DNA from 2 places in the Pseudomonas sp. 15C genome. Region 2 is predicted to be linked to the other one. Evidence: predicted binding sites of a transcription regulator. Region 2 holds the regulator's gene; the other holds the start of a gene.
What was found. Region 2 encodes FliA, which starts transcription of late flagellar genes. Its sites were predicted from a motif close to CTAAAGTTTNNNNNNNNNNNGCCGNTAA; they were not measured.
Positions count from the first base shown of each region.

Region 1 (15,825 bases), on a different contig from region 2:
CCGAGCTGTTTCTGGTCGAAGGTGATTCCGCTGGCGGTTCCGCCAAGCAAGCGCGGGACAAGGAATTCCAGGCGATCCTGCCGTTGCGCGGCAAGATCCTTAACACCTGGGAAGTCGACGGCAGCGAAGTGCTCGCCAGCCAGGAAGTGCACAACATCGCCGTGGCCATCGGCGTCGATCCGGGCGCGGCGGACATGAGCCAGCTGCGCTACGGCAAGATCTGCATCCTCGCCGACGCCGACTCCGACGGTCTGCACATCGCCACGCTGCTTTGCGCGTTGTTCGTCCAGCACTTCCGCCCGCTGGTCGATGCCGGTCACGTCTACGTAGCGATGCCGCCGCTGTACCGCATCGACCTGGGCAAGGAAATCTATTACGCCCTCGACGAGGCCGAGCGCGACGGCATTCTTGATCGTCTGGTCGCCGAGAAGAAGCGCGGCAAGCCACAGGTCACCCGATTCAAGGGTCTGGGTGAAATGAATCCGCCGCAACTGCGCGAAACCACCATGGACCCGAACACCCGGCGCCTGGTGCAGTTGACGCTCGGCGAAGATTTCGCCGAGACCTCGGAAATGATGGACATGCTGCTGGCGAAAAAACGCGCCGGCGACCGTAAATCCTGGCTCGAATCCAAAGGCAACCTCGCCGAGGTGCTGGCCTGATGCGTTGTGGCTGGGCCCTGGCGTGTGCGTTGCTGCTGAGTGCGATGAGCGTGTCGGCCGAGCCGTTGCAGGAGCTGCGCGTGCTCTCCGAGCATGCCGTTGAGGGCATGCGCGGCGGCAATCTGTCGGGGCTGGCGATGTGCGGCGACGCACTGTGGGCGGTATCGGATCGCGATGACGATCAGATCTATCGACTCGATACCGGCGCTCAGGTCTGGCAGGCCGAAGCCAAGCGCATCGACGTGCCGCTGGTGCCGGATACCGGTTTGCCATGGGGATTGCGCTCGCGCAACTGGGCGGCGTCGTTCGTGCGCGGTGGCGATCTGGATTTCGAAGGCATCAGCTGCGACAGCGCGGGCAATCGCTATCTGGTCAGCGAAGGCCATGCGGCGGTTTTGCAGGTGCCCCTCATCGGCCCCGCCAACTGGCTGAAGATTTCACCGTTGATGGTGCGTGAAGCGCGGGCCAGCGGGATGTTGCTGCACTTCAATGCGATTTTCGAAGGTCTGGCGATCAACCCGGCAGGCGATCAGATGTGGCTGGCCGCCGAACGACAAAGCCGCGGTTTGCTGCTGATCAAGCGTCAGCAGACGGTGTGGGATTGCGAGGGGCGCTGCGTGCTGCTCAGCGAGGGCGGCAAAGAGATGCAGCCGCCGCAGTTTCCCCACGCCAGAGCGGTGAATCGCGACTTTTCCGACATCGCGTTGTTCAACGGCAAGCTGTTTACCCTTGAGCGCAACGCGTTCCAGATCTGTCGTCGCGATGCGCAGACCGCCAAGGTCGAACAGTGCTGGTCGTACGCCGCCGAACTCTTGCAGGCCAATCGCCGTTACTCGCAGAACTACGGGCTGGAGGAAGCGTTGATCATCGACGCCGATGGAGCCTGGGTAGGCGTCGACAATAATTTCGGACCGCGTGCCGACGGTGAGGTCCGCCCGATCGTCTGGCGTTTCGCCGCGCCTGATGGCGGCTGGGGTGCCCGGCCATGAGCCAGCAGCCACCGGGCAAACGCGCCGGGCGGGTGCTGATGGTGCTCGCCTGGTGCGCGGCGCTGTTTCTGGCCACGCGTTTTTTCGGCCAGTGGGAACAGCGCCAGCAGAATCCGAACATCGTCGTCACGTCGGAGCAGGGCGAAGGGTTTATCGAAGTGAAACTGGCGAGCAATGCTCAAGGGCATTTCGTCGCCAGCGGCCAGATCAACGGCGAACCAGTGGAGTTCATGCTCGACACCGGTGCGACCGATGTGTCGATCCCGGCGGATCTGGCCAAGCGTTTGAAACTGGAAGAAGGTTTCGGTGTGACCCTGAGCACGGCCAACGGCCTCAGCCAGGGCTACCGAACCAAAATTGCCCGCCTGCAACTGGGCGACATCGTTTTGCGCGACGTTCGCGCACTGGTGGCGCCGGGGCTGCATGGCGATCAGGTGCTGCTCGGCATGAGCGCCCTGAACAGACTTGAATTTACTCAGCGCGGTGGCACCATGCTGCTGCGCCAGACAACGAACCGATGAGGCCCGCATGAGCGACATCCTTGCAGACAGCTTAGACGGCGTAGAACGCCGGTCGCTGGCTGACTTCACCGAAAATGCCTACCTCAACTACTCCATGTACGTGATCATGGACCGCGCGCTGCCGCATATCGGCGACGGCCTGAAACCGGTGCAGCGGCGTATCGTCTACGCCATGAGCGAGCTGGGGCTGGATGCCGATTCCAAGCACAAGAAGTCGGCGCGTACCGTCGGTGACGTGCTCGGCAAGTTCCACCCGCACGGCGACTCGGCGTGCTACGAAGCGATGGTGCTGATGGCCCAGCCGTTCAGCTATCGCTACACGCTGGTCGACGGCCAGGGTAACTGGGGCGCGCCGGACGATCCGAAGTCCTTCGCCGCCATGCGTTACACCGAAGCGCGGCTGTCGCGCTATTCCGAAGTGCTGCTCAGCGAACTGGGCCAGGGCACTGCCGACTGGGGCCCGAACTTCGACGGCACCCTGCAGGAACCGCTGGTGCTGCCGGCGCGCCTGCCGAACATTCTGCTCAACGGCACCACCGGTATCGCCGTGGGCATGGCCACCGACGTACCGCCGCACAACCTGCGCGAAGTCGCCACCGCCTGCGTGCGCCTGCTCGACGAACCGAAAGCCACGGTCGAACAGCTCTGCGAGCATATTCAGGGCCCGGATTATCCGACCGAAGCGGAAATCATCACGCCGCGTGCCGACCTGCTGAAGATGTACGAAGCCGGCAAGGGCTCGGTGCGCATGCGCGCCGTGTACCACGTCGAGGACGGCGACATTATCGTCACCGCGCTGCCGCATCAGGTCTCCGGTGCGAAAGTGCTGGAGCAGATCGCCGCGCTGATGCAGGCGAAACCGTCGAAAGCGCCGCAGATCGCTGACTTGCGTGACGAGTCCGACCACGAAAACCCATGCCGCATCGTGATCATCCCGGTCAACAGCCGCGTCGATCACGACGCGCTGATGCAGCACCTGTTCGCCAGCACCGAGCTGGAGTCGACCTACCGGGTCAACGTCAACATCATCGGTCTGGATGGCAAGCCGCAGTTGAAGAACCTGCGCGCGTTGCTGGTCGAGTGGCTGGAATTCCGCGTGCTGACCGTGCGTCGCCGCTTGCAATTCCGCCTCGACAAAGTCGAGCGCCGCCTGCACCTGTTAGACGGTTTGCTGATTGCCTACCTCAACCTGGATGAAGTGATCCACATCATCCGAACCGAGGAGCACCCCAAAGCCAAGCTGATCGAGCGCTTCGCCCTCAGCGAAATCCAGGCGGACTACATTCTCGATACCCGTCTGCGTCAGTTGGCGCGACTGGAAGAAATGAAGCTGCGCGACGAGCAGGACGAACTGCTCAAGGAACAAGCCAAGCTGCAAGCGCTGCTGGGCAGCGAAGCCAAGCTGAAGAAGCTGGTGCGCACCGAACTGCTCAAGGACGCTGAAACCTACGGCGACGACCGTCGTTCACCTATCGTCGAGCGCGCCGAAGCCAAGGCGCTGACCGAGCACGATCTGCTGCCGAACGAGAAAGTCACCGTGGTGCTGTCGGAAAAAGGCTGGGTGCGTTCGGCCAAGGGCCACGACATCGACGCCACTGGCCTGTCGTACAAGGCCGGTGACGGCTTCAAGACTTCGGCAGCGGGGCGTTCCAACCAGTTTGCGGTGTTTATCGACTCGACCGGCCGCAGCTATTCGGTCGCCGCGCACACCTTGCCGTCGGCCCGTGGTCAGGGCGAACCGTTGACCGGTCGTCTGACGCCGCCGCCGGGTGCCTCGTTCGAATGCGTGCTGATGCCTGAAGACGACGCGCTGTACGTGATCGCCTCCGACGCCGGCTACGGCTTCGTGGTCAAGGGCGAAGACCTGCAAGCCAAGAACAAGGCCGGCAAGGCTTTGTTGAGCCTGCCGAACAACGCCAAGGTCATCGCCCCGCGTCCCGTCGCCGACCGTGAACAGAACTGGCTGGCATCGGTCACGACCGAAGGTCGCCTGCTGATCTTCAAAATCAGCGATCTGCCACAATTGGGTAAGGGCAAGGGCAACAAGATCATCGGTATCTCCGGTGAACGTGTCGCCAGCCGCGAGGAATACGTGACGGACATCGCCGTCCTTCCGGAAGGCGCCACCCTGGTGTTGCAGGCCGGCAAGCGTACCCTGTCACTGAAGGCCGATGACCTCGAACACTACAAAGGTGAGCGTGGGCGTCGCGGAAATAAACTGCCGAGGGGCTTTCAGAGGGTCGATGCGCTGCTCGTCGAAAACCTCAATCAGGCGTCCTAGAGAGCTCGATCTACGATTTAACGCGTAGATCGACACTTTGGCGCTGGAGTCGGAACGCATATTCACGGATGATATGGCCTTTCAAGCGCCGGCGTGGCCGAGCGTTCTTCATATTTATTGAGTATTTTCACTGTGGTCAGCCTTGTGGCGGCCACCTGGACGGGATGATGACTGCTCTGCGCCTTCCTCTTTTTTTGTTGCTTGCCGGCGTTCTTGGCCTGGCGGGTTGCAGCGTACACCAGCCGGTGTCGCTGTATCAGCTGGACAGCGGAAGTCCGGCTCAGCCTGCGCAAAGCGCGGGCATGGCGGTTTTACTGGGGCCGGTAGTCGTAGCGGACTACCTGCAGCGAGAGACTTTGCTGCAGCGCCAGCCCGACGGCAGCCTGCAGGCAGCGACGGACGGTCGCTGGGCCGGCAGCCTTTCGTCGGATATCGATCAGTTGCTCATGCGTCAGGTTGCCGGTCATCTGGACAGCCAGCGTGTGGTGCTGGCGCCGGCGACGACCGGTTTCAATCCGGATGTGCAAGTCTTGCTGACGATCACGCGACTGGATTCCGGTGCCAAGCAACCGGCGATTCTCGATGCGCAGTGGCGCTTGATCGACCGTCGCGGTCAGGTGCGCGATAACCGCATCGTTCATCTGCAGGAGTTGCATGCCGGCAGCACCGCGTCGCAGGTGCAGGCCCAGGGCATCCTGCTGCAGCGTCTGGCCGAGCAGTTGTCGGTGGCGCTCAAGCCGTTGGCCAATCAGCCACCGGTGGCCGAAGCGCCGCGCAAGCGGGACGCCAAACCGGCGGCACCGGCGGCCGAAGCTGAAAAGCAGCCGAAGATTCCGATGGCATCGCCGATTCGTACGGATATGGAAGTGTTTCGCTTCTAAGCCTGATTCGAGTCAGAACAGAGCCCGCCTTGTGCGGGCTTTGTTGTGTCTGGGGTTTGGTAGACAGGATCAAAAGCCCCTCATCGGAACGCCGCCCGCCTAGCCCTCTCCCAGAGGGAGAGGGGACTGACCGAGGTGTCTTGCGTCATACGTCGATCTGAAAGATTTTGGCGATATAGATTCACAGTCAAGCGTTCAGGTCGGCGTCATTCTCGAATATCCCCCAATCAGTTCCCTCTCCCTCTGGGAGAGGGCTAGGGTGAGGGGCTTTTTGAGATGAACAAGACTCTAACAAACGCCACCCACAAAAAAGCCCGCAGACAATCCCTCATCTGCGGGCTTTTCGTATTTCAGGCCGGAAGCTTAAGCCCGGCGCTCATGCATCCGCGCCAGTTGCCGCTCGAGCATCGACGGATACGGTTCCATCAACCGTTCGACGCAGCAAGCACCCTCAGGGCTGGCGATCGGGCGGATCCGTGCACGCTGACGGATCAGCGCATCGTCACTGATCTTGCGCTCGACCAGCAGCAGGTTGCGGCTGTGTTGCGACAGCGCCAGGGCATCCTGCGCCGAATCGGTCAGCAGCAGGTCGATCTGGCTCAGGCCGAACAACTCGTCGCCCAGCGTCAGGCCCAATTGCAATTGCAGGGTGATGCCGCTGTCCGCGACCTCGATCTGCAACTGATGACCGAGTGCGCGCAGCAGTTCGCCGCAGCAGATCGCGTTGGTCAGGTAGTCGTCGCCGCAATCTTCGGTGTGGAACAGCATCAGTGTGCTGCCATCGTTCAGCGTTTCAATCTCGCCCTGATACAGCGAAGCGGCCTGCTCGAGGCAATCGCGATAGCGTTCCTGCAACTCTTCAAGACGCGCACGCGGCAAACGCCGCAATTGCTCTTGCGAACCGAGCTGCACGGCCAGGACGGCGCTGTGCTGCGGCACGCTCGGCGTGGGCTTGCGCACAAGCGGTTGCGCCGGGGTATCGAGCGATTCGTCGCGCAGATCGGCAAACGCATCATCATCGTCATCGTCCTCGACGGTGCTGACCAGACGGCGCGGTGCAGGCTTCTGTGCGGCCATCGGGCGAGTTTCGTCGAAGCTTGGGTCGCGCAGATTGCGCACCTCGAATTCCGGCTCGTCTTCTTCGTCTTCGAACACCGGCTCCGGTTCCGGCGCGGGCTCCGGGGCGTAGCTGGCGTGCAGTTGCCGCGCCAGATCGCCGATTTCATCCTGACGATCGATCCCCGGCGTGTGTTCGTCGATCCGCCGCAGCCATACGCGCAACTGCAGCAAGGGTGTCGACAGATGCCGGCCCATGCGCAAGCTCAGGGCCAGCGACAGCGCCAGCAGAATCCCGCTGAGAATGCCCATGCTTTGCAGGCTGATGGTCATCGGCTGCTGGAACTGATCCATGTCCAGGCTGATGCGCAGTTGCCCGGCAGTCACATCCTGGAAGGTGATCTTGCTCTCGTACAAACCTTCGGCTTCGCCCAGCAGGCTGTGCTTGGGGCGTTGACCGGATTCGGCGAGGATACGGTTATCCACGCTGTAGATCGCCGCGTGGGCCACCAGTTTGTTTTTTGTCAGGTTGTTCAGCAGCACATTGAGGCTGAGGATGTCGTTGGACACCAACAGCTCAGTGGCCGAAGTCGCGGTCTGCGTGGTCAGGCTTTCGCCCAGCGCATCGGCCTGCTGGTGCATGGCCTGCTTGAATTGCAGGCCCATCACCGCGGCATAGATCACCAGGGCCAGAGCGACCAGGATCACGTTATGGCTGGCAATGCGCAATGCAATCGGTACACGGCGGTGGCGCAGTGCACGGAAGATCAGCAGGAAGAAGTTATCGGTTTTAACAGGCGTGGGCCGGTTCACTGAGCTCGGCTCTTTGTCCGTGAAGTTGACGCGCAGTATAGCGACAGGCCCCAGACCGGCAAAGCGCTGGCGGTGCCCGATGGTCACTGAAAGTGCGTAGAATGCGGTTTTTTTCCAGTTGCGGGGGTGCGCGTTGCGCGAAATCGTCCTGATTAACATCACGGGAGTCGACCGGCCGGGTCTGACGGCGGCCATTACCGGTGTTCTGGCCCAGGGTGGCGTGAACATTCTCGACATCGGTCAGGCGGTGATCCACGACACCCTGTCGTTCGGCATCCTGGTTGAAATCCCCGACTCCGAGCAAGGCAAAGCCGTGCTCAAGGACATTCTGTTCAAAGGCTACGAGCTCGACCAGCAGGTGCGCTTCACCCCGGTGTCCGAAGCGGATTACCAGCAATGGGTGGGCAATCAGGGCAAAAAACGCCACATCGTCACGCTGTTGACCCGCAAGGTCACCGCCGAACAATTGCAGGCGGTCAGTTCGATCACTGCCAGATACGGTTTGAATATCGACCACATCGACCGTTTGTCGGGGCGGATGGCGCTGGACACTCCGGCCGATCAGGGCAAGGGCTGCATCGAGTTTTCCGTGCGCGGTGAGGCCGCCGACCCGCAAGCGCTGCGTGCGGAATTCCTCAGCGTTGCTCAGGAATTGAACGTCGACATCGCTTTCCAGGAAGATTCGCTGTTCCGCCGCAACCGGCGTCTGGCCGTGTTCGACATGGACTCGACGCTGATCGAAGCCGAGGTAATCGACGAGCTGGCCAAGGCTGCCGGTGTCGGCGATCGCGTCTCGGAAATCACTGAGCGCGCCATGGCCGGTGAACTGGATTTTCGCGCCAGCTTCAAGGAGCGTCTGGCCTTGCTCAAAGGTCTGGACATCAGCGTGCTCGATTCGATCGGCGCTTCGTTGCGTCTGACCGAAGGCGCGGAAACGCTGTTCGCCGAACTCAAGCGGCTGGGCTACAAAACCGCCATTCTGTCCGGCGGCTTTACCTACTTCGCCAAGCAACTGCAGGCCAAACTCGGCATCGACTACGTGTTCGCCAACGAACTGGAAGTGATCGACGGCAAGTGCACTGGTGTGGCGATCGAACCGATTGTCGATGCCCAGCGCAAGGCCGACCTGCTCAAGGAACTGGCGCACAAGGAAGGTTTGCGCCTGGAGCAGACGATCGCCGTGGGTGACGGCGCGAATGACCTGCCGATGCTGGCGATTGCGGGTTTGGGCGTGGCGTTCCGTGCCAAGCCGCTGGTCAAGCAGTCGGCGAAGCAGGCGATCTCGACGCTTGGTCTGGATGGCGTGCTGTATCTGCTGGGCTTTCGTGATCGTGACGGGCAGGTCTGAGTTTTTCATCGCCTGAATGGGCGCCATCGCTTGCAGGCAAGCTCCCACATTGGATCTTTGACAGTCCCACAATTCCTGTGGGTGCATGAGAACCAATGATGCTCACACAACCCTGTGGGAGCAGCTAGCGCTGCTAGCGATTGCATCGCCGCCGATCTGGCGGCGAGCATTCAAAGTGATTTCCACAACGAGTCAAAATCCTCTTCGCTACCGCCATTCTGCGCGGCTTCCAACGAGCGGTAGGCGAACTGGTTGAAGCTGTGCGTACTGGCCACGCGCCGATCCAGCCCGGCGCGATGCTCTTCGCCGTGGGTGTTGATCAGCACTTTCTGACCTTCCTGGAACGGCAGGCGCGGAGTCAATAGCGTGGCCGGCAAGTCGATTGCGCTGATCTCCGGCAATAGCAAACCGCGTAGATACTGGCTGTGGTCATCCTGTGAACGCACCAGTTGCAGCCCACAAGGCTGGGCATGCGGTGCGACCAGTTCGATGCCCATCTGCGTGCCGCTACCGCGCACCTGGCGGATCCAGCGAATCACCGCAATGCTCCAGCTTTGGCTCGCACTGTCGCGAATGCCGAGCATTTCCCCGGCCTGCAATTGCGCAGGCACTTCATTCGGCCATGCCAGGCAATAACCACCGGGGCTGTGATTGATCACCGGCAAAGCGTAGGTCGGATAATCCGCTGTGGCTTCGCTGCCCTCATCTTCGATCAACTGGTCGTACTGGATTTCTTCGTAGGGCAGATATTCATCATTGCTCTGCGGCGCCGCATCGAAGGCCTGGCTCCAGCTGTCCTTTTCGCCTTTGGCGACCACCTGGCTGAAATTCGCCGGACGCGCTCCGGGGTGCTTGAGCAGTTCGCTGAAGGTGCGTCCGCCACCGAGATAGAAGTGCAGCGCGCTCATGCCTACGCATACGGTCAGATTGCCCTGGCCGGCGGTGCGTTGAAAGCTGCGCTCGGCGGTCTGGCCCCAGGTGGCGTGCAAATGTTGCAGAGTATCGAGGCTGAGCCCGGCAGGGATCGGCAGTGCCGCGGCCGTTGGCTGATTCAGCTGCGCCTCGATGGCGCTCACCAGTGGTTGCGGATCGAAGCTGAGCAGGCTGCTGCGCTGCTCGCTGCGAAACATGCTGCGGTAACGCGGGCCGACATCCAGTTCGGCGCTGATCGCAAACAGACCGGTGTCCGGCCCGGCGGGCTGCAACTTGAGCAGCGCACTCCACGGCTCCAGCGCTTCGCCCAGCCGGGCGATCTGATTCTGGCGCAACTGATTGCACCGGGCGCTGCCCAGCAGCAGCGCGGCGATGTAGGTCTGTTCCAGGCTCAGTTCAGGCGTGAGGCTGGCCAAATCGTCGCGCACGCGGCGGTGTTGCAATTGCAGGTCAACCGCGTTGCGATAGAGCTGATGCAGCTCGAACCACAGCTGTTCCGGCGGCGCGCTGTACAGCTGGGTGGCGCGCAGCAATTGGCCTTTGAGGGCATGCGCGGCCCGTTGCAGGGCGGTGCTGACCAGGGCTGCGCGCTCCTTGCGGTACTTCGACGCAATGCGCAGGACGATCTGTATATAGCCGATCGCCAGATGGCCTTGCAGGGCCTGGCACAGATTGCTGATCTTGCGCGAACGCTCGTCGAGCATGATCGCCTGATGCAGAAAGTGCCGCTCCAGATGCTGACAGACGAAATACACCTCGGGCCGCAGCAATTCGAGCAAGGCGAGGCGGTTGTCGCTGGGCGTGAGCAGTTGGTTCAGTTCGCCAAGGCCCTGATACAACTGGCGCGCGGTTTCGCCGATGTTGGCTTTGGGCAGGCTGGCGATCCAGCGCTTGAGGTCGCGCGGGTTCGCTTCGCAAAATGACAGGCGCGGCTGACTTGGAGTCGGGGCACGCAGCCGGAGTGGGGAATTGGTCTGGCTCATGCCAAAAACCATAGCAGCAAATGGCGGGGTGCGGGAGCAGCGCAATGCTGCACCCGCTGCGCTCGAATCAGGCTTTTGGCAGTGCCAGACCCTGGCCCATTTGCACTGGCGAACCGGCCACCAGCTCTTCGGCCCATTTCACTTGATCCGGGCCAAACAGCACAATGGCGGTCGAACCGAGCTTGAAGCGCCCAAGTTCCGCGCCTTTTTCCAGATAAATAGGCGCACGCGCGGCTTCGTCGTAGCGGAAGGTTTTCAGTTCGCGCTTCGGCGGCGTGACCAGGCCGGCCCAGACGGTTTCGATCGACGCAACGATCATCGCGCCGACCAGGACGACGGCCATCGGCCCGCGTTCAGTGTCGAAAATGCACGCTACACGCTCGTTGCGGGCGAACAGTTCCGGCACATTTTCGGCAGTGGTCTGGTTGACCGAGAAGATCCGCCCCGGGATGTAGACCATTTCACGCAGAGTACCGGCCAGCGGCATGTGCACGCGGTGGTAATCCTTCGGCGACAGGTAAATGGTGGCGAAGTCGCCGCCCATGAACGGTGCCGCGTTAGATGCGTCACCGCCGAGCAGCTCCAGCACGCTGAAACTGTGGCCCTTGGCCTGGAACACGCGACCGTGCTCGATCGGGCCGAGCTGGCTGATCGCACCGTCGGCCGGGCTGAGAATCGCGCCCGGGGCTGGGTCCAGCGGACGCGCGCCGTCTTTCAGGGCGCGGGTGAAGAAGGCGTTGAAGTGTTCGTACGCTGTCAGGTCTTCGACCAGCGCTTGCGACATGTCCACCTGATAGCGCTTGGCGAACCATTGGGTGAAGGCATTCTTGAACCAGCGCACGCGGCACTCGGCAATACAGCCGGCCAGGCGCGACAGCAGGTGATGCGGCAGCAGGTACTGGCTGAGGATAAACAGACGCTCTTTCATTGATTTTCCTTGGAAGCTTGAATCTCGACGGGCGTGTCGGGGTGGTTGCCCCATTCGCCCCAGGAACCGGCGTAGCCCTTGACCCGCGGATAACCGAGGGACTTGGCCACCAGATACGTGAAGCCCGACCGGTGATGGGTCTGGCAGTGGGTAATGATTTCTTTGTCTTTGCTGATGCCGAGCTGTTCGAGGATCTGCGGCATGTCGGTGCGGATGCGCAACTGGCGCGCCTTGTCCATGCCGGCAGTCCATTCGAAATTGACCGCACCGGGAATGTGTCCGCCCTTGGCCGCGAGGACTTTTTCACCGGAATACTCCAGCGGGCCGCGCGCATCCCAGATCGCCAGATCGGCAGCGCCGAGGCGGCTTTGCAGGTATTCGCGAGTGGCCGTCGGCCCTTCATGCAGGGTCAGCGCCACCGGGCCACCGACGGCTGGCGGTACCTGAATCGACATCGGCAGACCGTCGGCCAGCCATGCCGGCAGGCCGCCGTCTATATAGTGGTATTTGTCGTGGCCGATGACATCGAGCAACCAGATGAAGCGCCCGGCCCAGCCGCCGCCCTCGTCGTCATACACCACGTACACCGCATCCGGGCGATGGCCGAGCTCACCGAACAATGCTTCCAGGTCGGCTTTCGCCGGCAGCAGGCCCGGCGCTGGCGGCTGGCCGAACTGGGTGCGTTTCGGGTCGACAAAACGTGCGCCGGGCAGGTGACCCTCGGTGTAGCGCGCAGGGCTGGTCAGGTCCACCAGGATCAGTTCCGGGGACTCGAGCCGCGGGAGCAGGTCGCTCGGCTCGATGACGAGCGGCAAGCCAGAGAAGTCAGACATGCGAGGTCTCCAGAGCACAAAGGGGAGGATTGTAGCGCAGCCTCATCGGCCACGGCTGCTAAAGCTGTGCAGGGCTTTTTCGATGCACTGCGCAGTCTTGGCGAAGGCTTGCACGGTGATATCGGCGAACGGCCCACCGCCCTGGTCGGCGACGACGATCATGATCACTCGGCCATTGTTGACCAGTGAGCGCAGGAATAGATGTTCGCCACGGAACAGCGTACGCAGGCTCGCTGGCAACAGCGCGGAAAACTGCGCATTGTTTTCCGGGGTGATCCGCACCTGCGCCTGTTGCGTCAGCAGGCGTTGCAGCACTTTGCTTTGACTGACGACGAAACTCAGCGCGCCGGCCTCCTTCGGCAGGCCGGCAGTTTGCTGCACGCGCAGCGTCGAGTGCGTGCGGTCGGCCATCAGAATCATCACCCGGCGCATGCCGCTGGCCACCAGCGCATTGCGTGCGGCGACGGTCAGGCTCATGGCGTTGGTGAAACGGCTGGGTTCGGCGAGCAGTTCGGCGCATTGCCGACGCCACTGGCCGAGGTCGTCCGACGACGGTGCTGCCGCGGGCAGCATGCCTGCGGGCAAGCGTCGCGTGCCCCACGGCCAGAGCAGCGCAACTGCCGGGTGCCACAAATCCGGCATGGCGTGCTGCCGCGCGCTGTTCGCCGCTTGCTGGTGCAACTGCTGTTGCACCTCGTCCATGGACATCTGCAGATAAAGGCTGGTCAGGTACTGCCAGCGTTCGCTGTGCGGACTGTCCCAGGCCTGATGCGCCGACAGCGCCAGCCCATTGGCCAGCAGCACGGTATTGGCCGGCTGATTGAGCCAGCGGCGCAGGGTCGGGTCATCGTCGAGGCGGTTTTGCTGGCGCAACGGATGTTCGCTGTCGCGGGCGATACGCAGCACCTGCACCAGTTCACGCTGTTCGTTGAGCAGCAGTTTATAGCCTTGCTGGACCCAGATCGGCAGACGCCAGGCCTCGACCAGCGCATCGGCAATTTTCAGCAGGCGTACGCCAAACAATTGCCTTTCGACGAGGTGCGCCGGTTCGCGTTTATGAATCACCCGCAGCTCCCACTCCTCAAGCAGTTGCGGGAAGGTCAGGGCCAGCGGCCACAGCGGCGAGAGAAACAGCAGGCTGCCCCAATGGATGTCCTGCCACAGCCGCGCCAGGCGACTGGCAAAAAAACCGTTGGCCTGTTGCGTCGCGTGCTGACTGATCAGCTGCAACTGGCGCAGGGCCTTGGGAATCTGCATCTGTGGTTCGGCGGGCAGGCGTGCGAGCAGTTCTTCGGTACGAGCAAGGCCGAGGCGGTTGATGGCGACCTCGAGATTTTCCGCCGGCGTGGCCATGGTGCCGTGGGTGTGACGATTGGCCTCACGCAGGATGCTCAAGGCCAGCGCCGGGCTGTCCTGCATCAGATCGGCGATGTCACGCAACGAGCTGCGATTGTCGCGGATCGCCCGGCAGACTTTGTCGTGCGCCGCTTGCGGGACGGGCAGCCGGACGCTGTCGAGCAGCTTGACCCAGCCGTCGAGGGTGGTCGGTTTTGCGTGTGGGACGTTCGTTTCATTAGCCATGTCTGGACGGGATCTTCACTGACTGTAGACGCGCCCGGCATGGGCTAAATTGGCTTTTCGCCTGAACTGGCTATAGTCTGGCGCAGTTTTGCCGATAAGTAGAAGAAGAGATTTTTTAACTTCCGAATATGACCTTGAACCCGACTTAAACAAGTACCTTCTACCTATGGCTAAAATTATCGGCATCATCGTCGTATTCGCGAGCGTGCTCGGCGGATACGTGCTCTCCCACGGCAAGATTGCCGCCCTGATCCAGCCCTTCGAGGTGATGATCATCGGCGGTGCGGCCCTCGGCGCATTCCTCCAGGCCAACCCTGGTTATATGACGATGCACGTGCTCAAGAAATCCCTGAGCATGTTCGGTTCGCGCTTCACTCACACTTTCTATCTGGAAGTGCTCGGGCTGATCTACGAGATCCTCAACAAGAGCCGCCGCGAAGGCATGATGGCGATCGAAGGCGACATCGAAGATGCCGCCGCGAGCCCGATCTTCGCCAAGTACCCGGCGGTGCTCAAGGATGAGCGCATGACGGCGTTCGTCTGCGATTACCTGCGCATCATGTCCTCCGGCAACATGGCTCCGCACGAGCTCGAAGGCCTTTTCGACATGGAACTCTACAGTCTGAAAGAAGACCTTGAGCACCCATCGCATGCGGTCAACGGCATCGCCGATGGCATGCCCGGTTTCGGTATCGTCGCGGCGGTACTCGGTATCGTGGTGACCATGGCCTCGCTGGGCGAGGGCGACCAGGCGTCGATCGGTCTGCACGTGGGTGCGGCGCTCGTCGGTACGTTCTTCGGTATTCTCGCGGCGTACGGTTTCTTCGGCCCGCTGGCGCACTCGCTGGCTCACGATGCCAAGGAAGAACTCAACGTCTACGAAGCCATCAAGGCCTCGCTGGTGGCCTCCGCTTCCGGCATGCCGCCGTCGCTGGCGGTCGAGTTCGGTCGCAAGGTTCTGTATCCGGCCCACCGTCCAAGCTTTGCCGAGCTGGAACAAGCCGTTCGCGGTCGTTAAGAAATGGAAAATAATCAGCCGATCATAGTCAAGCGCGTCAAGCGCATTGCCGGCGGGCACCACGGCGGGGCGTGGAAAATTGCCTTCGCCGACTTCGCCACCGCGATGATGGCGTTCTTCCTGGTGCTGTGGCTGCTGTCCACGGCGACGCCGGAGCAGAAAATCGCCATCGCCGGTTACTTCAAGGACCCGGTCGGCTTCTCCGAAAGCGGTACGCCGTACATCATCGATCTGGGCGGCACGCCGACCCTGGCGCCGGAAAACACCCTCAACCCGGAAGTGAAGTCGCAGCCGCAGCCCGACAAGGTCACGGTCGACACCGAGCAGGTTGAAGGCATGGCCGAGCAGGTCGAGAAAGAGCGTCTGGAGCTGTTGTTGCAAGAATTGCAGAACAAGGTTGACGAGAACCCGCAGCTGCAGAAATTCAAGGACCAGATTCTCTTCGAAATCACGCCGAACGGCTTGCGCATCCAGATCATGGACGCCGAGAACCGGCCGATGTTCGACTCAGGTTCCGCACGCCTGAAGCCGTACTTCGAAGACATCCTGCTGGCGATGGCCGACACCATCAAAGCGGTGCCGAACAAGATCAGCATCAGCGGTCACACCGACGCCAAGCCTTACATCGGCAGCGGCGACTACGGCAACTGGGAGCTGTCGGCCAACCGCGCCAACGCCGCCCGGCGTGCCTTGGTCGCTGGCAGCTACCCGGATGCGCAAGTGGCGCGGGTGGTCGGTTATGCCTCGTCGGCGCTGTTCGACCGCGAGAACCCGTTCAACCCGGTCAACCGCCGTATCGATATCGTCGTGCTGACCAAGAAGGCCCAGGCGGCCATCGAGGGTGCGCAAGGTGCCGATGCTGCCAAGCCGGCGGATCAGAGTCAGAACGGTGCTGCACCGGCGGCGCCTGCTGATCCGAACGCGTTGCCGGCGGATCAGCAACCGGTGCCCGCGCATGAACTGCGTGAGCGGCTGAATCTGTTTGATGATGCCGCGCC
Region 1 covers NZ_JBUDGD010000003.1:167,029-182,853, forward strand. Annotated here, with positions in the region: gene parE (DNA topoisomerase IV subunit B) at 1-662, shown strand, start outside; gene ACYYKW_RS03510 (esterase-like activity of phytase family protein) at 662-1,651, shown strand; gene ACYYKW_RS03515 (retropepsin-like aspartic protease family protein) at 1,648-2,172, shown strand; gene parC (DNA topoisomerase IV subunit A) at 2,180-4,453, shown strand; gene ACYYKW_RS03525 (PqiC family protein) at 4,621-5,334, shown strand; gene ACYYKW_RS03530 (AhpA/YtjB family protein) at 5,698-7,203, opposite strand; gene serB (phosphoserine phosphatase SerB) at 7,337-8,551, shown strand; gene ACYYKW_RS03540 (molecular chaperone) at 8,722-10,467, opposite strand; gene asd (archaetidylserine decarboxylase) at 10,535-11,395, opposite strand; gene rhdA (thiosulfate sulfurtransferase) at 11,392-12,228, opposite strand; gene ACYYKW_RS03555 (HDOD domain-containing protein) at 12,271-13,809, opposite strand; gene motA (flagellar motor stator protein MotA) at 13,976-14,827, shown strand; gene motB (flagellar motor protein MotB) at 14,831-15,825, shown strand, end outside.
Region 1: a site for FliA is predicted at 13,880-13,907, ahead of motA (flagellar motor stator protein MotA). Genes of this name have one in related genera too.

Region 2 (15,825 bases):
TGATCGTTCCCACGCGTAGCGAAGGTATGCAGCCCAGGATGCTCCGCGTCCCGCTCAAAGCCGAACGCGGACGCCCCGTTGAGGCATTCTTGTCGGCGCGTGGGAACCATCGTCGGGAGAGGTACTACTGCGGCAACTCCAGATTATCCAGCGCCCGACTCACCGCCAATTCCCCAAGCATGATCAATTGCGCAATCCCCAGCAGCGTTCTGCGTTGCGAGGCGGGGATGAGATTGGCGAAGTCATTGGCGATGGTTCTGGCCGAGGCGAGGGTTTCGCAGGCGTTGGCCAGCAGTTCTTCGTTTTTGAAATCCGCGGTCACGGCGTACATCGTGCGTTTTTTACGCGGCGGTGGCGGCGAGCCGGGCGGGCAGAGGTAGTGATCGAGGGCGCGGTCGGCGGCGTCGTGGAGCTTGGTGGAGTCGAGGGATTCGTAGGGGGAAGTGGGGTCGGTTTCCGGCGGGTTTGGCGTTGGTTTGGTCATGGTGGAACTCCTTTGTGGTGGAGCCGCCAAATCCAGTCGCTAAACAGGATAGGTGGCGGCTGTACGCAGGTTAGCGAACCGGTCAAAGGCACCCGGTAGACCCGAAGGCCTCCCGCATACAGCCACCATAACGAAGTTGCAGACATACCGATCCGCAACCAAGCCTGGAACGCTGATGCACCTTTAATCTGATCCGGGTCGCTAAACCCGATCGCTGATTCGTCAGCGACCGGACCACAATAGAACCCGACCCCAAAGCGCACAAGCCGGCGGATTCTGGCTTGGCTGTAGGCAATGGCGCAAGGATTTGTAGCCTTGAGACCGTGTCTGCAGGTGTCTTTTAAACCGCTTCGTTTAAATCAAGAAATTTGTGCCGGACATGCGGGCCTCTTCGCGAGCAGGCTCGCTCCCACAAAGGACTGCATTGCAAATGTGAGAGTGAAATGCACGCCAGATGCAGGAGTGAGCCTGCTCGCGATAGCGGAGTGTCAGTTGGCTAATTTATTGGATGACACACCGCTATCGCGAGCAGGCTCACTCCTGCACTGGCCGTGTTTTTCAGTCCTTTGCAAAAGTTGGAAGGCTTCTTGCAATAGCCGCCCTGCGCCCGTTCGGGGCGTCAAAAGTTTGCTTTAAAGGAACGGGGAAAACCGGTGGATCGCTCTCAGTTATTCAACACTGCTCGCACAAACGTTGCCGACCTCAGTCGAGGCAATCTGGGTGTGCCGTTGTTGCTGCTGGTGATGCTGGCGATGATGATGTTGCCGGTGCCGCCGTTCCTGCTCGACGTCTTCTTTACCTTCAACATCGCGCTGTCGATCGTGGTCCTGCTGGTCTGCGTGTATGCGCTGCGGCCGCTGGATTTCGCCGTGTTCCCGACGATTCTGCTGGTCGCGACGCTGTTGCGACTGGCACTGAACGTGGCCTCGACGCGGGTGGTGATGCTCCACGGTCAGGACGGCCATGCCGCAGCCGGTAAAGTGATCCAGGCCTTCGGTGAGGTGGTGATCGGCGGTAACTACGTGGTCGGTATCGTGGTGTTCGCGATCCTGATGATCATCAACTTCGTCGTGGTGACCAAGGGTGCCGGGCGGATTTCCGAGGTGAGCGCGCGCTTCACCCTCGATGCGATGCCCGGCAAACAAATGGCGATTGACGCCGACCTCAACGCCGGCCTGATCGACCAGAATCAAGCCAAGTCGCGCCGTCAGGAAGTCGCCCAGGAGGCGGAGTTCTACGGTTCGATGGACGGTGCCAGCAAGTTCGTCCGCGGTGACGCCATCGCCGGCCTGCTGATTCTGTTCATCAACCTCATCGGCGGCATGGCCGTGGGTATCTTCCAGCACGGCATGAGCTTCGGCGATGCGGGCAAGGTTTACGCCTTGCTGACCATCGGTGACGGTTTGGTGGCGCAATTGCCATCACTGTTGTTATCGACAGCGGCGGCGATCATGGTGACCCGTGCTTCCGGCTCGGAAGACATGGGCAAGCAGATCAACCGGCAGATGTTCGCCTCGCCGAAAGCGCTGGCCGTGGCCGCAGGTTTGATGGCGGTGATGGGCCTGGTGCCGGGCATGCCGCATTTCTCTTTCCTGAGCATGGCCGCGCTGGCCGCTGGCGGCGCCTACCTGTTCTGGAAAAAGCAGAACGTCGCCAAGGTCGTGGCGCTGGAAGAGGTCAAGCGTCAGCAGGAACTGCTGCCGTCGCCCGCCCGTGCCATGGAAACCAAGGAACTGGGCTGGGATGACGTCACGCCGATCGACATGATCGGCCTGGAAGTCGGCTACCGCCTGATTCCGCTGGTGGACCGCAATCAGGGTGGGCAGTTGCTGGCGCGGATCAAGGGCGTGCGCAAGAAGCTCTCGCAGGATCTGGGCTTCCTGATGCCGACCGTGCACATCCGTGACAACCTCGATCTGGCGCCGAGTGCTTATCGCCTGACGCTGATGGGCGTGATCCTGGCGGAGGCCGAGATCTACCCGGATCGCGAGCTGGCGATCAACCCGGGCCAGGTCTACGGCACGCTCAACGGTATCAACGCCAAAGATCCGGCTTTTGGTCTGGAGGCGGTGTGGATCGAAATCAGCCAGCGCGCCCAGGCGCAATCGCTTGGCTACACCGTGGTCGACGCCAGCACCGTGGTTGCGACGCACTTGAACCAGATTCTGTACAAGCACTCCAGTGAGCTGATCGGCCACGAAGAAGTCCAGCAACTCATGCAATTGCTGGCCAAGAGCTCGCCGAAACTGGCTGAAGAGTTGGTGCCGGGTGTGGTTTCGCTGTCGCAGTTGCTCAAAGTGCTGCAGGCGTTGCTTGCCGAACACGTGCCGGTGCGCGATATCCGCAGCATCGCCGAAGCCATCGCCAACAACGCCGCCAAGAGTCAAGATACCGCCGCGCTGGTGGCTGCCGTGCGGGTCGGCGTATCCCGTGCAATCGTCCAAAGCATTGTAGGCACTGAGTCCGAGCTGCCTGTGATCACATTGGAACCAAGGTTGGAACAGATATTGCTCAATAGTCTGCAGAAGGCAGGACAAGGCTCGGAAGAGGGCGTTCTGCTGGAGCCAAGCATGGCCGAGAAGCTGCAACGTTCGTTGATCGAAGCGGCGCAGCGTCAGGAAATGCAAGGTCAGCCGGTGATCCTGTTGGTTGCCGGCCCGATCCGCGCGATGCTCTCGCGCTTCGGCCGCCTCGCCGTCCCCGGACTGCATGTGCTGGCCTACCAGGAAATACCGGACAACAAGCAAGTGACCATCGTTGCGACAGTAGGGCCCAACGGCTGAGGTAGTGGTTTATGCAAGTTAAGCGTTTTTTCGCCGCCGATATGCGTCAGGCCATGAAGCTGGTTCGCGATGAGCTGGGCGCTGATGCCGCCATCATCGGTAACCGCCGCATTGCCGGCGGCGTCGAGTTGACGGCAGCACTGGATTACAAATTGTCGGCGCTGGCGCCACGGGTTCCGAACATGGAACTCGAGGACGAGCTGCGCAAGACCCAGTCGCGCATCGTCACCGCACAGGCCGAATTGAGCCTGCGTGGCGAAGCCGACGGCAACACCAATCAGCAGTTGTTCGCCGGGCTGCCGTTGACGGCCGGCCTGCCGCTGACCGCTGCCGAACCGTTGACCGAGCCGACCTACGCTGCACCGGCGCGTCCGGCCGCAGCGCCTGCGCAGGCTTCGGCGGGCGTCGATCCGCGTGCGCTGGATTCGATGCGTTTTGAGTTGAACAGCCTGCGCGAACTGATGGAAGTGCAGCTCGGCACGCTGGCCTGGAATCAGCTGCAGGGCAGCCGCCCGGCGCAAGCCAATCTGTATCGCCGTCTGCAGCGCATCGGCCTGTCCGGCCCGCTGTCGCGTGATCTGCTGTCGATGATCACCGATATCGAAGAGCCGCGTCAGGCCTGGCGCATGTTGCTCGCGCATCTGGCGCGGATGATTGCCGTGCCGGAAGTCGAGCCGCTGGAAGAGGGCGGTGTGATTGCGATGGTCGGCCCTGCCGGCATGGGCAAGACCACCACGCTGGCCAAGCTGGCGGCGCGTTATGTGCTCAAGTACGGCGCGCAGAATGTGGCGCTGGTGAGCATGGACAGCTTCCGCATCGGTGCGCAGGAACAACTCAAGACCCTGGGCCGCATTCTCAATGTGCCGGTGACCCACGTCGATCCGGGCCAGTCGCTGGTACAGGCGCTCGATCCGCTGCTGCGCAAGCGCGTGGTGCTGATCGATACCGCCGGCCTGCAGGCCAGCGATCCGGCGCTGCGCATGCAGCTGGAAAGCCTGGCCGGGCGGGGCATTCGCTCAAAAAATTATCTGGTCCTGGCAACCACCAGCCAGAAACAGGTTCTAACCGCCGCTTATCATAGTTACAAGCGTTGCGGGCTGGCCGGCTGCATTCTGACTAAACTGGATGAAACAGCCAGTCTTGGTGAAGTGTTGAGCCTGGCGATCAGTCATGAATTGCCGGTCGCGTACCTGACCGATGGCCCACGGATTCCGGATGATCTGCATCTGCCGCGCCGTCATCAACTGGTCAGCCGCGCCGTCAGCGTGCAAATGCAGGAAGAACCCAGCGAAGAAGCCATGGCTGACATGTTCGCTGATATCTATCACAGCCCGACCAAGCAGGTTGGCTGAGGTAATCATGAACAGTTTTTGTACCTACATCGATGGTCTGCCACGCATTGTTCCGATCCGGAACGCGCAGCCAGTAATGTGGCCTCCGTCTATGCAAGACAAGGTAAAGAAATAACATGGGCAGCATGCATCCCGTACAGGTGATCGCGGTGACCGGCGGCAAAGGTGGCGTCGGCAAGACTAACGTGTCAGTGAACTTGTCGCTGGCGCTGGCAGAGCTTGGCCGTCGGGTCATGCTGCTGGACGCCGACCTCGGTCTGGCGAACGTCGACGTTCTGCTGGGGCTGACCCCCAAACGCACGCTGGCCGACGTGATCGAAGGCCGCTGTGAACTGCGCGACGTGCTGTTGCAGGGCCCGGGCGGGATTCGCATCGTGCCGGCGGCGTCCGGCACGCAGAGCATGGTCCACCTGAGCCCGGCGCAGCACGCCGGCCTGATTCAGGCGTTCAGCGACATCGGCGACAATCTCGACGTGCTGGTGATCGACACCGCTGCGGGCATTGGTGACTCGGTAGTCAGTTTCGTCCGCGCCGCGCAGGAAGTGTTGCTGGTGGTGTGTGACGAGCCGACCTCGATCACCGACGCCTACGCACTGATCAAACTGCTCAACCGCGATTACGGCATGAACCGCTTCCGCGTCCTCGCCAACATGGCGCAGAGCCCGCAGGAAGGGCGCAACCTGTTCGCCAAGTTGACCAAGGTCACGGACCGTTTCCTTGACGTCGCCCTACAATACGTCGGCGCCGTCCCGTATGACGAAAGCGTGCGCAAGGCCGTGCAGAAACAACGCGCCGTCTACGAAGCCTTTCCACGCTCCAAGTGCGCCCTGGCCTTCAAGGCCATCGCGCAGAAGGTCGACACGTGGCCGTTGCCGGCCAACCCGCGCGGCCATCTGGAGTTTTTCGTCGAGCGTCTCGTGCAGCAAACCGCAGGGCCTGTGATATGACCGCCAGTGGCATGAATCTTTACAAGAAGTCGGCGCGTGACGCGCAGTACGAGTTGATCGAGCGTTACGCGCCACTGGTCAAGCGCATTGCCTATCACTTGCTGGCACGTTTGCCAGCCAGTGTGCAGGTCGAAGACCTGATCCAGGCCGGTATGATCGGCCTGCTCGAAGTGTCGACCAAATACGACGCCAGCAAGGGCGCCAGTTTCGAAACGTACGCGGGCATTCGAATCCGCGGCGCGATGCTCGATGAAGTGCGCAAAGGGGATTGGGCGCCACGCTCGGTCCACCGCAATACCCGGATGGTCAGCGACGCAATTCGCTCGATTGAAGCTAAAACCGGCCGTGACGCTAAAGATCACGAGGTTGCGGCCGAACTCCAATTGAGTCTCGACGATTATTACGGGATTCTGAATGACACTTTGGGCAGCCGCCTGTTCAGTTTCGACGACCTCTTGCAGGACGGCGAACACGAAGGGCTGCACGAGGATGGCGCCAGTGCTCATATGGAGCCGTCACGCGATCTGGAAGATGAACGCTTCCAGACGGCGCTGGCGGACGCGATTGCCAATTTGCCGGAGCGTGAGCGACTGGTGTTGGCGCTGTACTACGACGAAGAGCTGAACCTCAAGGAGATCGGTGAAGTCCTTGGCGTCAGTGAATCGCGGGTCAGCCAGTTACACAGCCAGTGCGCGGCCCGTTTGCGGGGGCGTTTGGGGGAGTGGCGAGCGCGCTGAAGGCAGTGTGGGGACACTGCGAAACGAGGCTGGTGCGGTGATGAGCGGCGCCGGTCTCGATCCGTTGTGCTCCAGACAAACTTTAAGTGCTGCGCCAATTGATTGAAGTGGCGCGTCCAGGTGCTGGGCGCGTTTAAGACTGCTTGGAGGTCGAATTGAACAAAGACATGAAAATCCTCATCGTTGATGACTTCTCAACGATGCGGCGGATCATCAAGAACCTGCTGCGCGATCTTGGGTTCACCAACACCGTCGAGGCCGACGATGGCACCACCGCCATCCCGGTACTCAACAGCGGCAGCATCGACTTTCTGGTAACGGACTGGAACATGCCGGGCATGACCGGTATCGACCTGCTGCGCCATGTGCGCGCCGATGAAAAACTCAAGCACCTGCCAGTGTTGATGGTGACCGCTGAAGCCAAGCGTGAGCAGATCATCGAAGCCGCTCAGGCCGGTGTGAATGGCTACGTGGTCAAACCTTTCACGGCTCAGGCGTTGAAAGACAAAATCGAGAAGATTTTCGAACGCATCGGCTGAGAACGCGCGGGGGAGCTATGGAGCATAACGAATCTTCACAGGGCGATTTTGAATCGACCCTGAAAAAACACGCGGTCGAACTGGTCGAGAGCCTTGAAAAAGGCAGGTTCGGCGACGCGGTGCAACTGATCCATGAGCTCAATCAGACCCGTGACCGTGGCCTGTATCAGGAAGTGGGCAAGCTCACGCGTGAACTGCACAGTGCGATCGTCAATTTCCAGATCGATCCGCACATGCCGCAGGCCGAGGAAGTGTCGCAAATCACCGACGCCACCGAACGCCTGGGCTATGTAGTCAAGCTGACGGAAGCCGCGGCCAACCGCACCATGGATCTGGTGGAAAGCGCCACGCCGGTGGTCAACAGTCTGGCCGATGAAGCCCAGACGTTGAGCGCCGATTGGGGTCGCTTCATGCGTCGCGAGGTCGGGGCTGAAGAGTTCCGCGAGCTGGCGCGCCGGGTCGACGGTTTTCTGTCACGCAGCAGCACGGACAACCGTGCGGTGTCGAGCAATCTCAACGACATCCTGCTGGCCCAGGATTACCAGGACCTCACCGGTCAGGTGATCAAGCGCGTGACCCAACTGGTCACCGAAGTCGAAAGCAATCTGCTCAAACTCGTCCTCATGGCCAGTCAGGTCGACCGCTTTGCGGGCATCGAACATGACCGTGCCGCGATGCTTGCCGAAAAAGATCCACAAAAACATCTCTCGCAGGGTGAAGGTCCGCAGATTCATGCCGATAAACGAGAAGACGTTGTGTCCGGTCAGGACGATGTGGACGATTTGTTATCCAGCCTTGGATTCTAGATTTTCGGAATTTCGGGTTTTTTGGGTTTTTAGACCTGTAGGAGCACCCCATTAATGAGCTTCGGCGCCGATGAAGAGATCCTTCAGGATTTCCTGGTTGAGGCCGGCGAGATTCTTGAGCAACTGTCCGAACAACTGGTCGAGCTGGAAAGCCGCCCGGATGACGCAGACCTGCTCAACGCAATTTTTCGCGGTTTCCACACTGTAAAAGGGGGCGCCGGCTTCCTTCAGCTCAATGAGCTGGTGGAGTGCTGTCACATCGCCGAAAACGTGTTCGACATCCTCCGTAAGGGTGAGCGTCGCGTTGATGCAGAACTGATGGACGTCGTGCTCGAAGCACTGGACGCGGTGAACAGCATGTTCAGCGAAGTCCGCGAGCGTGCACCGATCACCGCCGCCACGCCGGAACTGCTGGCCGCGCTGGCGCGTCTGGCCGAGCCGCAAACCGCTGACGAAGCCCCGGCTTCGCCAGTGGCCGAGATGATCGAGGAACTGGTCGTCCAAGGCGACGCATCCGGCGACATCACCGATAACGAATTCGAGCAGTTGCTGGACTCGCTGAACGCCGTCAAGGCCGAAGCCGAAGCCCCGGCCGCTGCGGCCCCTGCGCCGGCCGCCGATGTGCCGGCCAGCGATGAAATCACCGACGCCGAGTTCGAGTCGTTGCTCGATCAGTTGCACGGCAAAGGTCAGTTTGCGGCTGACGCAGTCGCACCGACCGCCGCGGCTCCTGCCGCACCGGCCAAAGGCGACAGCTCCGACATCACCGACGACGAATTCGAAGCTCTGCTTGATCAGCTGCACGGCAAGGGCAACTTCGCCGTTGATGCGCTGGAATCGGCGATCGCTTCGGCCCCGGCTGCACCTGCTGCACCGGCCGCCGCCGCAGCCGGCAGCGACCTGATCAGCGACCACGAATTCGAATCGCTGCTCGACGAATTGCACGGCAAAGGCAAGTTTGACGCCAGCGCCGCGACGGCTGGCTCCGCATCAAGCGTTGCCACGCCGGCCGCCAAGGCTCCGGCTGCTGCCGTTGCTGCGCCAAAAGCTGCGCCGAAGCCTGAACCCAAAGCCGAAGCGCCAAAACCGGCCGCTGCTGCACCGGCTCCGGCCCGTGCGCCTGCCTCGCCACCGCCTGAAAAACCGGCCAGCGAAGCCGAGACCACCGTGCGCGTCGACACTGCGCGTCTCGACGAAATCATGAACATGGTCGGCGAGCTGGTGCTGGTGCGTAACCGTCTGGTGCGCCTGGGCCTCAACAGCGGCGACGAAGCCATGTCCAAGGCCGTGTCGAACCTCGACGTGGTCACCGCTGACCTGCAGACCGCCGTGATGAAAACGCGGATGCAGCCGATCAAGAAGGTCTTCGGGCGCTTCCCGCGTCTGGTCCGCGACCTCGCGCGTCAGCTCAAGAAAGAGATCAACCTGGAACTGGTGGGTGAAGAAACCGACCTCGACAAAAACCTTGTCGAGGCCCTGGCCGACCCGCTGGTCCACTTGGTGCGCAACGCTGTCGACCACGGCATCGAGTCGCCGGAAGAACGCGAAGCCTCGGGCAAGGCCCGTGGCGGTCGTGTGGTGCTGGCGGCCGAGCAGGAAGGCGACCATATCCTGCTGTCGATTTCCGATGACGGCAAAGGCATGGACCCGAACGTGCTGCGTGCGATCGCGGTAAAACGCGGCGTGATGGACAAGGACGCGGCCGATCGCCTGAGCGATACCGAGTGCTACAACCTGATTTTCGCTCCAGGTTTTTCGACCAAGACCGAGATTTCCGACGTGTCCGGCCGCGGTGTCGGCATGGACGTGGTGAAGACCAAGATTTCCCAGCTCAACGGTTCGATCAATATCTACTCGACCAAGGGCCAGGGCTCGAAGATCGTCATCAAGGTGCCATTGACCCTGGCGATCATGCCGACGCTGATGGTCATGCTCGGCAACCAGGCGTTCGCGTTCCCGTTGGTCAACGTCAACGAGATCTTCCACCTCGACCTGTCGACCACCAACGTCGTCGACGGTCAGGAAGTGGTAATCGTGCGAGACAAGGCGCTGCCACTGTTCTACCTCAAGCGCTGGCTGGTCAGCTCCGCCGCTCACGAAGAGCAGCGTGAAGGCCACGTGGTGATCCTTTCGGTGGGCACCCAGCGGATCGGCTTCGTCGTCGATCAACTGGTCGGCCAGGAAGAAGTGGTCATCAAGCCATTGGGCAAAATGCTGCAGGGCACTCCGGGCATGTCCGGCGCCACCATCACCGGTGACGGCCGCATTGCACTGATTCTCGATGTTCCAAGCATGCTCAAGCGTTACGCCGCACGGCGTATTTGAATCCGGGGCGGCGGGGCGCTGACGTCCCGCTGCACCTAATGGAGTGTTTATGGCAGTCAAAGTCCTGGTGGTGGACGATTCGGGGTTTTTCCGCCGCCGCGTCTCGGAAATTCTTTCAGCGGACCCGAGCATCCAGGTGGTCGGCACCGCAACCAACGGTAAAGAGGCGATCGATCAGGCGCTGGCGCTCAAGCCGGACGTGATCACCATGGACTACGAGATGCCGATGATGGACGGCATCACGGCGGTGCGGCACATCATGCAGCGCTGCCCGACCCCGGTGTTGATGTTCTCCTCGCTGACGCACGAAGGCGCGCGGGTGACCCTCGATGCGCTGGACGCCGGCGCGGTGGATTTCCTGCCGAAGAATTTCGAAGACATTTCGCGCAATCCCGAGAAGGTCAAGCAACTGCTGTGCGAGAAGGTCCACAGCATCTCGCGCAGCAACCGTCGTTTCAGTGCCTACAGCGCCCCGGCGCCTGCCGCTGCGCCAGCACCGACGCCTGCGCCTTCGACTGCGTCGAGCTACAGCAGCCACAGCAGCCCTGTTCCGGCGCGTCCGGCACCTGCGCCTGCTCGTGCATCCGCTGCAAGCGCTGCGTCAGCAGTACCGAAACGCAAAGCCTACAAACTGCTTGCCATCGGTACATCGACCGGCGGCCCGGTAGCCCTGCAACGCGTGCTCACGCAGTTGCCGGCGAATTTCCCGGCGCCGATCGTGCTGATCCAGCACATGCCAGCGGCGTTCACCAAGGCTTTTGCCGAACGCCTCGACAAGCTCTGCCGCATCAGCGTCAAGGAAGCCGAGGACGGCGACATCCTGCGTCCAGGCCTGGCGTTGCTGGCGCCGGGTGGCAAGCAAATGATGATTGACGGCCGTGGTGCGGTAAAAATCCTCCCGGGCGACGAGCGTCTGAACTACAAACCTTGCGTGGACATCACTTTCGGCTCGGCGGCGAAATCCTACGGCGACAAAGTGTTGGCGGTGGTACTGACGGGCATGGGCGCCGACGGCCGCGAAGGCGCGCGTCTGCTCAAGCAGGGCGGCAGCGCGGTGTGGGCGCAGGACGAGGCCAGTTGCGTGATTTACGGTATGCCGATGGCCATCGTCAAAGCCGATCTGGCCGACGCGGTGTACAGCCTCGATGACATGGGTAAACACATCGTCGAGGCGTGTCTCTGATGGATGTTCTCAGCCTTATCGGCCTGATCATGGCGTTCGTCGCCATCATCGGCGGCAACTACCTTGAAGGTGGTCACCTCGGTGCGCTGGCCAACGGCCCGGCGGCGCTGATCGTACTCGGCGGCACCGTCGGCGCGGCGCTGCTGCAATCGCCCATGAGCGCGTTCAAACGCGCCATGCAGATTCTGGCGTGGATCTTCTTCCCGCCGCGGGTCGACCTGGCCGGCGGCATCGACCGCGTGGTCAACTGGAGCCTCACCGCCCGCAAGGAAGGCTTGCTCGGGCTTGAAGGCGTCGCCGATGCCGAACCTGACGCCTACTCGCGCAAAGGCCTGCAATTGCTGGTCGACGGTGCCGAGCCGGAAGCCATTCGCAGCATTCTCGAAGTGGATTTCTACACCCAGGAATCGCGCGATATCGAAGCGGCCAAGGTCTTTGAAAGCATGGGCGGCTACGCGCCGACCATCGGCATCATCGGTGCGGTGATGGGCCTGATTCACGTCATGGGCAACCTGGCCGATCCGTCGCAGCTGGGCAACGGCATTGCCGTGGCATTCGTCGCGACGATCTATGGCGTGGCCAGTGCCAACCTGATCCTGTTGCCGGTGGCCGCCAAGCTGAAGTCAATCGCATTGCGGCAGTCGCGTTATCGCGAAATGTTGCTGGAAGGAATCCTGTCGATCGCCGAAGGTGAAAACCCGCGCTCTATCGAGTTGAAGCTTCAGGGCTTCATGGATTGATGGGGGAAATGGACCATGGCTCGTCGCAGGCACCAGGAAGAACACGTTAACCACGAGCGCTGGCTCGTGTCGTACGCCGACTTCATCACATTGCTGTTCGCGTTCTTCGTGGTGATGTACTCGATCTCGTCGATCAACGAAGGCAAGTACAAAGTCATTTCCGAAGCGCTGATCGGGGTGTTTACCGACTCCGATCGCTCGCTCAAACCGATACCGATCGGCGACGAACGGCCGAAAACCGTGACCCCGGCCAAGCCGCTGGTCAAGGATGCCGAGCAGGTCGACGCCGGTATCGCTGGCGCCAGCGATCCGCTGAAGAGCATCGCCGATGACATCAGCGCCGCGTTCGGTGACTTGATCAGCTCCAAGCAGATGACCGTGCGCGGCAACGAACTGTGGGTCGAGATCGAACTCAACTCCAGCCTGTTGTTCGGCAGTGGCGACGCGATGCCGAGTGACATCGCGTTCAACATCATCGACAAGGTCGCGGCGATCCTGAAACCGTTCGATAACCCGATTCACGTCGAAGGCTTCACTGATGATCAACCGATCCGCACCGCACAGTACCCGACCAACTGGGAACTGTCCTCGGCGCGTTCGGCGAGCATCGTGCGCATGCTGGCGATGCAGGGCGTAAACCCTGGCCGGCTCGCTTCGGTGGGTTACGGTGAGTTCCAGCCGGTGGCCAATAACGCTACCGTCGAAGGCCGGGCGAAGAACCGTCGCGTGGTGCTGGTGGTCTCGCGCAATCTCGATGTGCGCCGCAGCCTGACGGGCACCGGCACCGCGAATGCGCAACCGGATGCCGCACTCAAGCGGGCTGGCACACAAACTGCACCGACCCCGGTCAAGACGCCGGGACGCGAGAGTGCCGTCAATTCTCCGTCGCCCGCATTAACACGCTGAAGCATGTCTCGGCCGAGCCAATTGGCCGGGAGGAACGAACTGAATGAGAGTCTGGGCAGTCGCCAATCAAAAGGGTGGTGTCGGTAAAACCACATCTTCCATCGCTTTAGCCGGGTTGCTGGCCGAGGCGGGCAAGCGCGTGGTTGTGGTCGATCTTGACCCGCACGGCTCGATGACCAGCTATTTCGGCTACGATCCCGACAGTCTGGAACACAGCAACTACGACCTGTTTCTGCACAAGGGCAGCGTGCCGCAAGGCCTGCCGGGGCAGTTGCTGTTGTCGACCAGCGACGAACGCATTTCGCTGTTGCCGTCGAGCACCGCACTGGCCACCCTTGAGCGTCAGTCGCCGGGGCAAAGTGGTCTGGGCCTGGTGATCGCCAAGAGTCTGGCGCAGCTGTGGCAGGACTTCGATTACGCCATCATCGACAGCCCGCCGTTGCTCGGCGTGCTGATGGTCAACGCCCTCGCGGCGAGCCAGCAACTGGTGATCCCGGTGCAGACTGAGCACTTGGCCGTCAAAGGCCTGGAGCGTATGGTCAACACCTTGGCGATGATCAACCGCTCGCGCAAACAGGCGCTGCCGTTCAGCATCGTGCCGACGTTGTTTGACCGTCGTACGCAAGCCTCAATGCACACCTTGCGTGTGCTGCGTGACAAATTCCCCGACGAGATCTGGCAGGGTTACATCCCGGTCGACACGCGTCTGCGCGACGCCAGCCGCGCCGGTGTCACGCCTTCGCAATTTGACGGCAAGAGCCGTGGCGTGCTGGCTTACCGCGCGCTGCTCAAGCACCTGCTCGCGCAGCAACTTGTTCCGCAGGTGGCCTGAACATGATCTCCATTTGCTTGCCCGAACCCTGTGGGAGCGAGCCTGCTCGCGAAGCAGGCGACGCGGTTTCCCTGCCAGGCGCTGATCACCGATGAACCGCCCAGTGAAACTCACCTCACGTCCGCAACGCGCCTTGCAGTCTTATCTGGAAGACTTGCTGCTGGATGTGCCCGACGAGTTGGCGCCGCCAGTCGCGCAGCAGACCCAGCCTGAAATCGTCGAAAGCACCGAGGTCATGGACGAGTTCCAGGCCGCCGTGCTGGAAGAGCAGGCCCGCGATGCGCAGCAAGCCGCCCGACCTGCCGCTGCGCCCGTTGTCACGCCAGTGGCCAAGGCACCGGTGGCTTTGCTCGAAGAGCCGCGCGCCGTGGTCTCGACCCTGGCGCCGCTGCTGCAAACCCAATTACTGAAAGTACCGGAGCCGGAAATCCCTGCGCCGGCCCCGGTTGTCGAAGAACCAGCAGAACCACAAGTGCTGGTGCCGCCGCTGGTCGAAGTGCACCTGCCGCCGAACAACCCGCCGCCGCCGGTGGAAACCGACGGGCGTCCGGCGTGGGCTGCAGAAGCCTTCGAATGTCTGCTGTTCGACGTCGCCGGACTGACCTTGGCGGTGCCGCTGGTGTGCCTTGGTTCGATCTATTCGCTGGCCGGCCAGGAGCTGACGCCGCTGTTCGGTCAGCCGGAATGGTTCCTTGGGATTCTGCCGAGCCAGGCCGGCAACCTGAAGGTGCTCGACACCGCGCGCTGGGTCATGCCGGATCGCTACCGCGATGATTTCCGCCAGGGCTTGCAGTACGTGATTTCGGTGCAGGGTTACGAGTGGGGCCTGGCGGTGCATCAGGTCAGCCGCTCGTTGCGCCTGGACCCGAATGAAATCAAATGGAGAAGTCACCGGGGTCAGCGGCCATGGCTCGCCGGCACCGTGATCGAGCACATGTGTGCATTGCTTGATGTCTCCGCGCTGGCCGAGTTGATCGCCAGCGGCGGAGCAAAGCACATGAGCGGCAACAAGCCGCTACATAAACCGACTTAGCAGCCGACATAACTATCAGGCGATGGCATTGTTCAATGCCACCACACAGAACACACACCGCCCGGGGCGGTTTTTTCGAGGGGTCAGGGTATGAGTAGTCAGGCGTCGAATGCAAAAGGTTCTGAAGATCCGATCCTGCAATGGGTGACCTTCAAACTGGATAACGAAACCTACGGCATCAACGTGATGCGCGTGCAGGAAGTGTTGCGCTACACCGAGATCGCGCCAGTGCCGGGTGCGCCAAGCTACGTGCTGGGCATCATCAACCTGCGCGGTAACGTGGTCACCGTGATCGACACCCGTCAGCGCTTCGGCCTGAGCACCGGTGAGATCAGCGACAACACCCGTATCGTCATCATCGAAGCCGACAAGCAGGTGGTCGGGATCATGGTCGACAGCGTGGCCGAAGTGGTTTACTTGCGTCAGTCGGAAATCGAAACCGCACCGAACGTCGGTAACGAAGAATCGGCCAAGTTCATCCAGGGCGTGTGCAACAAGAACAACGAATTGCTGATCCTGGTCGAGCTGGACAAGATGATGAGCGAAGAAGAGTGGTCGGAACTGGAGAGCATCTGATTTGATTCTCGAGGTTGCAGTCATTGTCCTGTTCCTGTTCTGGGCAGGCACGCTGGCGATGTTCGTCTCGTACATCAAGGCGCAGCGGGTGATCGCTGCGCAGCAGGCCCAGGGCGATGCGCTGCGCGATCAGCGCATCAAGGACCTGGCCAAGCGTGTCGACGACTACCAGAACGGCAACGTGCGCATGGGCGAAGCCCTGCACGAACTGCGCGCGGTGGTCAGCCCCTTGCCGGACAAAATCGTTGCCCTGGAACAGCGCGACCCGTCGAGCCTGTCATTCGCCCAGGCGGCGAAACTGGTGGGCATGGGTGCGAGTGTTGACGAACTGACTCAGTCCTGCGGCTTGACCCAGGCTGAGGCGGAATTGATGCGCAAGTTGCACAAAAACTGATTGTCGTACCGGGATCGTTCCCACGCTCTGCGTGGGAACGATCAGTGAAAGCAGCTAAGAGCTTTCGGCCTCCAGCGGCAAGCAAGATCAAAAGATTGCAGCCTTCGGCAGCTTCTACATTGGGATTCGCATTTCCCTGTAGAAGCTGCCGAAGGCTGCGATCTTTTGCTTTTAAGGCTTGAGACGTA
Region 2 covers NZ_JBUDGD010000023.1:46,090-61,914, forward strand. Annotated here, with positions in the region: gene ACYYKW_RS14045 (DUF6124 family protein) at 125-484, opposite strand; gene flhA (flagellar biosynthesis protein FlhA) at 1,138-3,267, shown strand; gene flhF (flagellar biosynthesis protein FlhF) at 3,279-4,619, shown strand; gene fleN (flagellar synthesis regulator FleN) at 4,736-5,566, shown strand; gene fliA (RNA polymerase sigma factor FliA) at 5,563-6,303, shown strand; gene ACYYKW_RS14070 (chemotaxis response regulator CheY) at 6,471-6,842, shown strand; gene ACYYKW_RS14075 (protein phosphatase CheZ) at 6,860-7,648, shown strand; gene ACYYKW_RS14080 (chemotaxis protein CheA) at 7,703-9,973, shown strand; gene ACYYKW_RS14085 (protein-glutamate methylesterase/protein-glutamine glutaminase) at 10,023-11,156, shown strand; gene ACYYKW_RS14090 (flagellar motor protein) at 11,156-11,896, shown strand; gene motD (flagellar motor protein MotD) at 11,912-12,802, shown strand; gene ACYYKW_RS14100 (ParA family protein) at 12,846-13,634, shown strand; gene ACYYKW_RS14105 (CheW domain-containing protein) at 13,726-14,667, shown strand; gene ACYYKW_RS14110 (chemotaxis protein CheW) at 14,758-15,243, shown strand; gene ACYYKW_RS14115 (DUF2802 domain-containing protein) at 15,245-15,637, shown strand.